DNA from 3 places in the Nonomuraea sp. NPDC049649 genome. Region 1 is predicted to be linked to each of the others. Evidence: riboswitches for the same ligand, from Rfam matches in the RefSeq annotation. Region 1 holds a riboswitch; each other region holds the start of a gene.

Region 1 (3,263 bases):
CCCAGGCAAGAGTCATAAGCCGGTATGAACCGTGAGATACGGGAGCCAGACGTGCACCATTTCGCGATCGCCACCGTCGCCGAGGAGAGCACCGACTTCCGCCGGGTCTTATGGACCGGGACGCGGACCCAGCTCGTCACCATGACCATCCCCGAGGGCGGTGAGATCGGCGACGAGGTGCACGAGGGCACCGACCAGCTCCTCCACTTCGTCTCCGGCACCGGCGAGGCCCGCGTCGGCGGCGAGGTCCGCCCGGTGCGGGCGGGCGACCTGGTCGCCGTCCCGGCCGGCACCCGGCACAACTTCGTCAACACCGGCGCCGGCCCGCTCGTCCTCTACACGGTGTACGGCCCGCCCGAGCACGCCGACGGCACGGTGCACAAGACCAAGGACGAGGCCGGCTGAGAACGGAGAAGTGGCGCCCCCCGAAAAAGGGAGGCGCCACGTGCGCCGGGTCAGGCCGGGCGGCCCAGGGCGCGGAGCTGGTCCGGCGTCAGGGGCGAGACGTTCTGGTCGATGGGGTTCTCGGTGTACTGGTGGATGGCCCACGACGTCCAGTCGGCCGGCGGGGTGACCTGGCCCGCGGGCTTGCTGTAGTGGGCCACCCAGAGCGGGTACTCCGACAGCCCGGCGCCGTAGGTGTCGGCGAAGTGCCAGCCGCTGTAGAAGATCGGCTTGACCCCGGTCTTGGACTCGACGTGCGCCAGCCAGGCCTTGGCCCAGGCGTTCACCTCGGCGACGGAGCGGCCGTTGGTGGTCTCCAGGTCGAGGACCAGCAGGTCGCCGGGCTTGGCGGGCTGGGAGTTGACCACCGACAGGAAGTGCTCCGCCTCGGCGATCGGGTTGTTGCGCGGGTGCCCGTAGTGGTAGGCGCCCCGGACGATGCCCTTCTTGTCCAGCTCGGCCCAGTGGCGGGCGAAGGTGTGGTCGCGGAAGGTGAGGCCCTCGGTCGCCTTGATGATGCCGAACTCGGCCGGGCTGGAGACCCAGTCGTGGTTGGGCTGGTAGTTCGAGACGTCCTGCCCGTATGTGAGGGTGGCCTGCTGCTGGGCGGCGGCCGGGTTGGGGTCGGCGGGGGTGGCGGTGGCGGCGATGGCGGTGCCGGTCACGCCGGCGACGGCGGTGGTCCCCGCCAGCAGCGCGCCCGCGAGCGCGACCTTGAGACGGTTGCCGGGACGGTACGTCAGGACAGCGTCAAGCCAAGGCTTGGGCATGAGGGATGACTCCTTGCTTCCATGCCGCCTACCGGGTTAGCTGACGGGTTCGGGGTTGGAAGTCCCCTACGGACGCGTACGTCCGATTCGCCCCAGAGAGGTGGGTCCCCGGCTCCGCGAGACGCGGATTCGGCGGCCGTGCGCTGTCCTGACGCGAGGGGGACGCCGTCAGGACAGCGCACGGTCCGGTCAATCGATGCGGCGACTCAGGGTTGAGGCATCAGCCACCGCGAACACCCCAGAACGTACATATAACGACAAAAATAAAGCAAGTATGACAAACCTCCAGGCCCTGTCCCGCGGCGTCCGAGTAAGGTCAAAACCGCAGGTCAGCAGGGGTTTTCCCGGCATAAGTAAAATTTGTCAAGCGGGCCCCCGCGACACGCCGCGCCGGTGTCCGGCTGACAGCATGGGTCCATGACGACCCTGCCGCTGAGTCCCGACGAGCTGCTTACCACCACCCGCAGCGTCCGCAAGCGCCTCGACCTGACCCGTCCCGTGCCGATGGAGCTGGTGCGCGAGTGCCTGGAGATCGCCTTGCAGGCGCCGAGCGGGGCCAACCGCCAGGGCTGGCACTGGATCGTGGTGATCGACCCCGGCCTGCGCGCCCGGATCGGCGAGTACTACGGGCGTTCCGTACGCGCCTACCACGCCTCCGGGACGCCCCCCGAGCAGCTCTTCAAGGACGACCCCGCCCGCGCGGCGGCGCAGCGGCGCATCTCGGAGAGCTCCGCCTACCTCGGCGAGCACCTGGGGGAGGTGCCGGTGCTGGTCATCCCGTGCATCGAGGTGCCCGGCGGCCGGCTCCCGGAGGGCAGCCAGGCGAGCCTGTGGGGGTCGCTGCTCCCGGCCGCGTGGAGTTACATGCTCGCGGCGCGGGCGCGCGGCCTCGGCACCGCGTGGACGACCCTCCATCTGGCGTACGAGGCAGAGATCGCCGAGCTGCTGGGCCTGCCCGCGCACGTGCGCCAGGGCGTCCTCATCCCCACGGCCTACTACACCGGTGACACCTTCAAGCCCGCCGCCCGGGTCCCGCTCGACCAGGTCCTCCACATCGACGGCTGGTAATCCTCAAATTCCTACCAACTGTGTGGGATAATCGGCCGGTGAGCCTGGACGAGATCCGCCCCCAGCGTGCCCGAGCCGAATCCCCGCTGAGCGCGGCCATCAGGGCGGGGAGGTGGATCCGCTCGGCCGCCGTGGACGACGACCACGGCAGGCGGTGGCTGGCCAATCCCGACCCGCACGGCGGCTCGGCGCTCACCCCGGAGCCGTCGTCGCTCTACGCCGGGGCGGCCGGCATCGTCCTGTTCTTCCTGGAACTGGCGGCCGCCACCGGCCACCAGGCGTACCTGGAGGACGCCCGCGCCGGCGCCCGCCGGCTCGCCGCCACCTGGCGCGAGCAGCGCGACCTCACCCTGTACCACGGGCTGACCGGCACGATGGTCGCGCTCCTGGAGGCCGGGTGGGCGCTCGGCGACGACGCCTTCGAGGTGGAGGCCGCGGCCATCGCCGACCTCCTGGTCGGCAGGTGGCGCGAGAACGGCGGCTGGTCCCGCGACCCGGCCCAGCGCGGCGACGGCGGCATCGTCCTCGGCCTGCTGCGCGCCGCCGCCCACTTCGGCGCGCCCGCCTACGAGGAGACGGCCGTCGAGGCGGGGCGGCGCATCGCCGCGCTGCCCGTGCCGGGCCACCGGTTCGGCGACTGCGCCGGGCTGCCGCTGGACGCGGTCACCCCGGGATTCCTGGCCGGCACCGCGGGCACCGCCTTCCTGCTCGCCCGCCTGTACGGGGTGACGGGGGAGGAGTCCTTCCTGGACGCGGCGCGGCGGGGAGCCGGGTTCGTCCGCGAGCTCAGCGTCGTGGCCGGGCGCTGCGCGCTCGTCCCGCACCACGTGCCGCAGGCCCGGCGGCTGCACTACCTCGGCTTCTGCTCGGGGTCGGCGGGCGTGGCCCGGATGTTCTACGAGCTGCACCGGGTGGGCGGCGACCCGGGCGACCTGGAGTGGGCGGAACGGCTCGCCAACGGCGTCGTCCGCAGCGGGGCGC
Region 2 (3,263 bases), on a different contig from region 1:
GGCCGGGCCGACCAGCAGGCCGTGTTCGCGGGCGACCAGGGCGGCGATGGCGGCGTTCACGGCGTCGCCGCCGGTGTGGACGGTCCGGGAGGCGATGACGGCGCCGCAGGCGAGGATGGCGATCCTGGTCACGCGGGGGCCGATGTCGACCACCATGCGCCCGGCGGGCTCGGTGACGGCCAGGCCCGCGCCGAGGGCCACGGCGACGGCGTGGTCGACGAAGTACACGCGCCTGGCGTCCGCGCGGTAGGCGAGGCTCTTGGCGGCCTCGCGCAGGACCGGCGATCCGGCGCCGGGGAGCGCCATCACCAGCCGGGGCCGGGCGAAGGGGTGGCCGTGCACCTTGGTCAGGAAGTGCTTGACCAGCCGTCCGGCGAGCTCGCCGCCCTCGCGCACCGGCCAGCGGGGGACTCCGTCGCCTTGCCGTACGGCTTCCGCGCCGAAGAGGACGCCGCCGCCGGGGGAGCCGAGCACGCCCGGGGGTGGGGAGCCGAAGACGACGTCCTGCTGGGCCACGTACGCGGAGGCGCCGTAGAGGGTGTCCTGGCCGTTGCGGTGGGAGGCGGCGAGGGAGGGGCCGGGGTCGGTGAGGAAGGCGGCCGAGGGTTCGTTGAGCACGATGCCGGCGCCGCGGGCGTAGATCTGCGTGGTGGCGGCGCCGAGGTCGATCGCGAGGTCCCGGCCGAGGAATCCGAGCGGACTCACCCGCCGCCGCTCCGGGGGGAGAAGCTGCATGTCACTTGGTGTTTCCTCGATCAGGTCAAGGCAATACCAAGTCGTCCATGACGGTTTCCGGTTATGCGCTGTCATGGCCGCCGTGCCAAGCTGGCCTCGTACGCACACAGGAGGTCCTCATGGCGGAAACCCCGGAGTCGGAAGTCGGCGAGACTCCCGAGGACGAGATGAAGCGCAAGTTCCGTGAGGCGCTGGAGCGCAAGCGCGGTCAGCAGGCCGGATCCGGCGGGGGTGGCAGGGAAGCCGGCCATTCCAAGATCCACGGAAAGCATGGTCCGGTCGCCGGCAAGCGATCTTTCAGGCGCAAGAGCGGCGGCTGACGCTGGGTGTTCGAGGGGGTACGGCATGCCGTACCCCCTTTTTCTAGGTAGATCTTCGCCCGAATCATGGGGATACCTTTGCGTATGTCCGGTTTGCTCGCTAGATTGGGCCGCATCAACCGGGCAGTGAGCTCGGCTCTTCACCAGGAAGAGGCGACTGCCCGGCGCCGAATCCCGCACCGCGCGGGAACCGGGGACCCATCTCATCTGGGGTGAATCCGGCCCAGGCGGCCGGTAGGGCATCTCCACGTCCGAACCCGTCAGCTAACCCGGTAGGCGAGATGGAGAGGACAGTTTCTTTGATGTATCACCGCAGTTCTTCCCCCCACCGCGGGATCTCATCGACCGCCGGCTGAGCGGCGACATTCTTCCTCATATCTGATCGCGCTCCGCGCGTAGCGTCCGCATGGCCTGAGCCCGGCTACGCCCTCTGACGAGCGCTGTCTTTCCTGTTCCCTCACGAAGGACTTCTGTTTTCCATGTCTGCTCGCTTCAGCATGCGTTCTTTCGCCCTGCTCGCCGCCACCGCCGGCACGCTCGCGCTCGGCTCCGGCGCCACGGTTCTCGCCGACACCGGTGACGACTCCGCCAAGAAGACCGCCAAGGCCACGACCACCCAGAAGGTCCTGCTCAAGGGCAAGACCACGGCCTCGTATTTCTGGGACGACGGCTCCGGCCGCGCCGGCGACACGGGCCTGCCCGCCAGCGGGAAGCCCATGCAGAAGGGCATGGCCGCCAGCCCCAGCTGGCCGCTGCTGACCGAGGGATACGTCATCTACAACGGCAAGAAGGCGCCGTTCTTCGTCGGTGACCGCGGTCCGGGCAACCCCTCCAACCGGGGCATCATGCTCGACTTGGACGCCAAGACCTTCGCCGACCTGACCGGCGGCAAGTTCAACCCGCGCACGCTCATGGTGGACGGCAACGGCGGCAAGGGCCACATCAAGGTCGAGTACGTCATCACCAAGTGGGGTGACGGCCTGGGCCTGAAGAACCACCCGGTCGCCTTCTCCACCGGCGCGTACAAGCGCATGGACCGCAACCCCGCGACCCCGCCCCCGACCGTCCTGGCGGAGGACGAGGCCGAGGAGAAGGCCGAGGAGAAGAAGAAGGCGAAGGACGAGAAGTCCCTCGCCCAGGGCGGGAAGCCCGGCCCGGTGCGGGTCTCTCCGGTGAAGGCCGGCTTCGCCCACACCCAGCCCGTGGCCGAGCGGAAGCCCGCCGAGACCACCGAGGCCGCCGCCACCGGCACCGAGCGGAGCGGCCTGACGGGCGCCGCCGTGGTCGGCGGAGTGGCGCTGCTCGGCGGCGGTCTGGTGCTGGGCCGCGAGCGCATCCGCAGGCTGGTGCGCCGCTGATCTTTGCGGCGGCCCGATCCGAATGACATTCTAGGGCCGTGACCTCGATCGCATCGGCCAACGGCATCGACATCGCGTACGAGAGCTTCGGCTCTCCCGGCGGGCGCCCGCTCCTTCTGATCATGGGGCTGGGCGCCCAGCTCATCCACTGGGACGACCGGCTCTGCGCACAGCTCGCGGAGCAGGGGCACCACGTCGTCAGGTTCGACAACCGCGACGCGGGCCTGTCGACCCATCTCCACGACGCGGGCGCCCCCACTCCCGGCGGGCCCGCGCCCTACCTCCTGAAGGACATGGCCGAGGACACGGCCGGGCTGATGGACGCGCTCGGCTGGCAGGCCGCGCACGTGATGGGCGCCTCGATGGGCGGCATGATCGCCCAGACGCTCGCCATCCAGCACCCCGATCGCGTGCTCACCCTCACCTCGATCATGTCCACCCCCGACCTCGGCGTGGCGCCGCCGACCGAGGCCGCCCGCGAGGCCCTCTTCGCCAAGCCGGTGAGCACCCGGGAGGAAGCCGTCAAGCAGGCGGTGGTGACCTCGTCGGTGATCGGCTCCCCGGGCTACGAGCTCGACCGCGAGCACATCGAGCGGCTGGCAGGGCAGGCGTACGACCGCTGCCACGACCCGGCGGGCGTGGCCCGGCAGCTCGCCGCCATCATGGCCTCGCCCGACCGGACCGAGGCGCTCACCCGGCTCAACGTCCCCGCGCTGGTCGTGCACGGCGCCGACGACCCGCTCATCCCGCTCTCCGGCGGCCAGGCCACCGCGGCGGCGATCCCGGGCGCGGAGCTCAAGGTCTTCCCCGGCATGGGGCACGACCTCCCCGCCCCCGTCTGGCCCGACCT
Region 3 (3,263 bases), on a different contig from region 1:
TGGCACGCGGTGAACACCAGCCGCAGCAGGTCGTCCTCGATCTCCCCGGCCTCCGGCGGCTCGTCGTCCTCCAGGCGGTCTTCGAGGTCGCGGCCCAGCTCGGCGAGCTTGCGCTCGTACGTTCTGTTGCGGCGGATCAGGTCGACGGCGCGGCGCTTGGCCACGGTCATCAGCCAGGCGCCCGGGTTGCGCGGCACGCCCTCGCGGGGCCACTGCTCCAGCGCCGCGACCAGCGCGTCCTGCGCCAGCTCCTCGGCCAGGCCGACGTCGCGCACGATGCCGGAGAGCCCGGCGATGAGCCGCGCCGCCTCGATGCGCCAGACGGCCTCGACGGCCCGGTGGGTGTCCGAAGCTGTCACCCGGCCATGCAAACAGCCCGACGGGCGGGCCGCAACCTCCGTTCCGCGCCAGACGGAGGTCGCGGCCCCGCCCGTCAGGAGTCCGGACGCTCGGCTTCCAGGCCCTCCCGCACCGCCCGGTCGCGCCGGGCGGTCTCCGGGGTCATGGAGGTCTCCGGCATGTCGGCCGCGTCGAAGACCTCCCAGACCTCCAGGCCGACGCCCTCCTCGCCTTCCGGTACGGGGACGCGCAGGGCCCATTCGATGGCCTCCTCGCGGGATTTGACCTGGATGAGCCAGAAGCCGGCGATGATCTCCTTGGTCTCGGCGAAGGGCCCGTCGATGACCTTGGGCTTGCCCTTGCCGTAGGCGATGCGGGCGGCGCGGGAGCTGGGGTGCAGCCCTTCGGCGGCCAGCAGGACGCCGGCCCTGGCCAGCGACTCGTTGTAGGCGATCATGTCGTCGACGAGTTCCTGGCTCGGCATGACGCCCGCCTCGGTCTCGGCGCTGCCCTTACCGATGATCATGAATTTCACGGTGGTTCTCCTCGAATCCCGGTCTCGCCTGAGCGTCGGGCGAGCGGTGCCCGGATCGACACCTCACGGGATTCTTCCGGAGAACTCAGGCGGCGTACTCGGGGTAGCCGTAACCCACGACCTGCCACTTGGGACGGATCCGCTCCTCGACCTTCCCGCGGCCGGTGTTGCCCTCGATCGTGGTGATCGTCCCGTTGTTGTTGTCCTTGACCACGAAGCCGACGTGCTGGATGGCTCCGATGCTGTTGCTGCCGTTCCAGGCGAAGAAGACGACGGCGCCCGGCCTGGGCTCGGTGCCCCAGCGGTTGTTGTCCCTGAACCACTGGGCGTGCGTCACCGTGTAGGCGTCCGAGCCGACCTGCGAGCCGGCGCCGAGTTGCTCGCCGACCCAGGAGACGAACATCGCGCACCAGGGGGCGTTCAGGTAGGCGCTGGGGTGGCCGCCGTCGCGGGCGACGGTCTCCAGGGCGCGCTGCGAGCCGGCATACCAGTGCTGGAACTTGGTGCCGCCGCCCTGGGCGTTCTCCGTGATGCCGATCTGCGCCCTGGCCAGGGCGAGCACGTCGGAGGCGGTGGCGGTGATCTTCTTCTCGGAGTCCTGCGCCGCGGCCTGGACCCGGTCGCTGCCGGGGTCGGCGTGGGCGGGGAGGGCGACGCCCAGAGTGCAGGCGGCGAGGGCGGCGGCGAGGGCGGCGCGGAGCCGGCTGGGTTTGGGGGAAGGGGAAAGACGGTGCCTGACCATCGAGGGGAGATACTCCTTGCTTCCATGCCGCTTACCGGGTTAGCTGACGGGTTCGGGCGTGGAAGCTGCCCTACGGCGCGCTAGGCGCCGATTCACCCCGAGGGAAGTGGGTCCCCGGTTCCGCGCAGGGCGGATTCAGCGGTCGCAGGGCGGTCCTGCGAGGCGACGATCTACTCGGACATGAACGGACAAACCGGACGTTCGTCGCGAATGCCGAGTAAGGTAACGTATCCGGCAAGAGACGGCAAGCGCCCTAAAGCCGCAGCTAGCGGAGCTGCGCCCGCGCTTCGGCCAGAAGCCGCATCATGGCAAGGCTTTCGTCAAGCGGCATGACTTCGCTCTCGGTGCGGCCCCGCGCAAGACAGTCGCGGACCTCCCGGAGCTCTCCGGCGTACCCGTTCTCCGCCGGATCCCCGAGCACGTGCTCCTCCGGCTCCATCCCCGGCCTGCTGAGCACGACCCGCCGCGGAGCCCAGAACGGAGCGTCGATGTCGGCCCGCATCCCGGTGCCGACCACACTGGCGTCGTTGGCATATCCTGCGAGCAGCGAGCACTCCACCAGCGCCCGCGCGCCGCCCGGGTATCTCATCAGCCCGCCCGCCTCGGCGTCCACGCCGCTCGGTGCCAGCGAGCCGGTGAAACTCATGCTCTCGGGCTGCCCGAGGAACAGCTGGGCCAGCCCCATGGGGTAGATTCCCAGGTCGAGCAGGGCGCCGCCGCCCAGCTCGGGCGCCCAGAGCCGGTGCGCCGGATCGTACGGATGCGCGAAGCCGAACGCGGCCCGCACCGAGCGGATCTCCCCGAACCGCTCATCGGCGGCCAGCATGCGGATCAGCGGGCTGAACCGCGTCCACATCGCTTCCATCAGGAAGACCCCGGCCTCGCGGGCCAGCCGGACCATCCGTTCGGCGTCGGCCACGGTGGCGGCGAGCGGCTTCTCGCAGAGCACCGCCTTGCCCGCCGCGATGGCCGCCTCGGCCACCTCGAGGTGCTGCGCGTGCGGGGTGGCGACGTAGACGGCGTCCACCGCCGGGTCGGCGCAGAGCTCGGCGTAGGAGCCGTGGGCGGAGCCGGCGCCGAGCGTCGCGGCCAGCGCCTTGGCCCGGCCCAGGTCGCGGGAGCCGACCGCGGCCACCCGCATCCCCGGTTCGGCGGCGATCACCGCGCCCACCGTCCGGGCGATGCCGCCGGTCGCCGCGATGCCCCAGGCTAAGTCACGCACGCGGAAGATCGTACAGACTCATCCGCGAAAGCGATATATGTGCCAATTACCCCAGCTCGTCGGGGTCGGCGCCGAGGCGGCGGTTGGCGTTCATCGCCCCGATCGCGGCCATGTCCTCGTGGTCCAGGATGAAGTCGAACACGTTGATGTTCTCCCTGATCCGCGACGGGGTCACCGACTTCGGGATGACCACGTTGCCGATCTGGATGTGCCAGCGCAGCACGATCTGCGCGGGCGTGCGGCCGTGCTTCTCCGCCAGCACCGCGAGCGCCGGATCGTCCAGCAGGCCCTTGCCGGAGCCGAGCGGGCTCCACGCCTCGGTGAGGATCCCGTTCTTGTCGTGGAACTCGCGCAGCTCGTGCTGCTGGAACCACGGGTGCAGCTCGATCTGGTTGATGCAGGGGATGATGTCGGTCTCGTCCAGG

Evidence for each region. A riboswitch is a leader RNA that binds a small molecule or an ion and turns the genes downstream of it on or off. The one in region 1 is predicted to bind cyclic di-AMP.
Region 2: linked by a shared signal. The riboswitch ahead of AB0J42_RS01510 (hypothetical protein) and the one ahead of AB0J42_RS04370 (GH25 family lysozyme) in region 1 are both predicted to bind cyclic di-AMP.
Region 3: linked by a shared signal. The riboswitch ahead of AB0J42_RS21030 (CHAP domain-containing protein) and the one ahead of AB0J42_RS04370 (GH25 family lysozyme) in region 1 are both predicted to bind cyclic di-AMP.

The regions. Positions count from the first base shown of each region.
Region 1 covers NZ_JBFAOH010000002.1:241,600-244,862, reverse strand. The annotation lists gene AB0J42_RS04375 (cupin domain-containing protein) at 52-405, shown strand; gene AB0J42_RS04370 (GH25 family lysozyme) at 456-1,214, opposite strand; cyclic di-AMP (ydaO/yuaA leader) riboswitch at 1,225-1,359, opposite strand; gene AB0J42_RS04365 (nitroreductase family protein) at 1,632-2,282, shown strand; gene AB0J42_RS04360 (lanthionine synthetase LanC family protein) at 2,321-3,263, shown strand, end outside.
Region 2 covers NZ_JBFAOH010000001.1:314,039-317,301, reverse strand. The annotation lists gene AB0J42_RS01520 (rod shape-determining protein) at 1-735, opposite strand, end outside; gene AB0J42_RS01515 (DUF5302 domain-containing protein) at 855-1,055, shown strand; cyclic di-AMP (ydaO/yuaA leader) riboswitch at 1,211-1,349, shown strand; gene AB0J42_RS01510 (hypothetical protein) at 1,553-2,413, shown strand; gene AB0J42_RS01505 (alpha/beta hydrolase) at 2,452-3,263, shown strand, end outside.
Region 3 covers NZ_JBFAOH010000016.1:28,985-32,247, forward strand. The annotation lists gene AB0J42_RS21020 (RNA polymerase sigma factor) at 1-359, opposite strand, end outside; gene AB0J42_RS21025 (YciI family protein) at 434-865, opposite strand; gene AB0J42_RS21030 (CHAP domain-containing protein) at 960-1,616, opposite strand; cyclic di-AMP (ydaO/yuaA leader) riboswitch at 1,630-1,767, opposite strand; gene AB0J42_RS21035 (Gfo/Idh/MocA family oxidoreductase) at 1,882-2,838, opposite strand; gene AB0J42_RS21040 (aldo/keto reductase) at 2,885-3,263, opposite strand, start outside.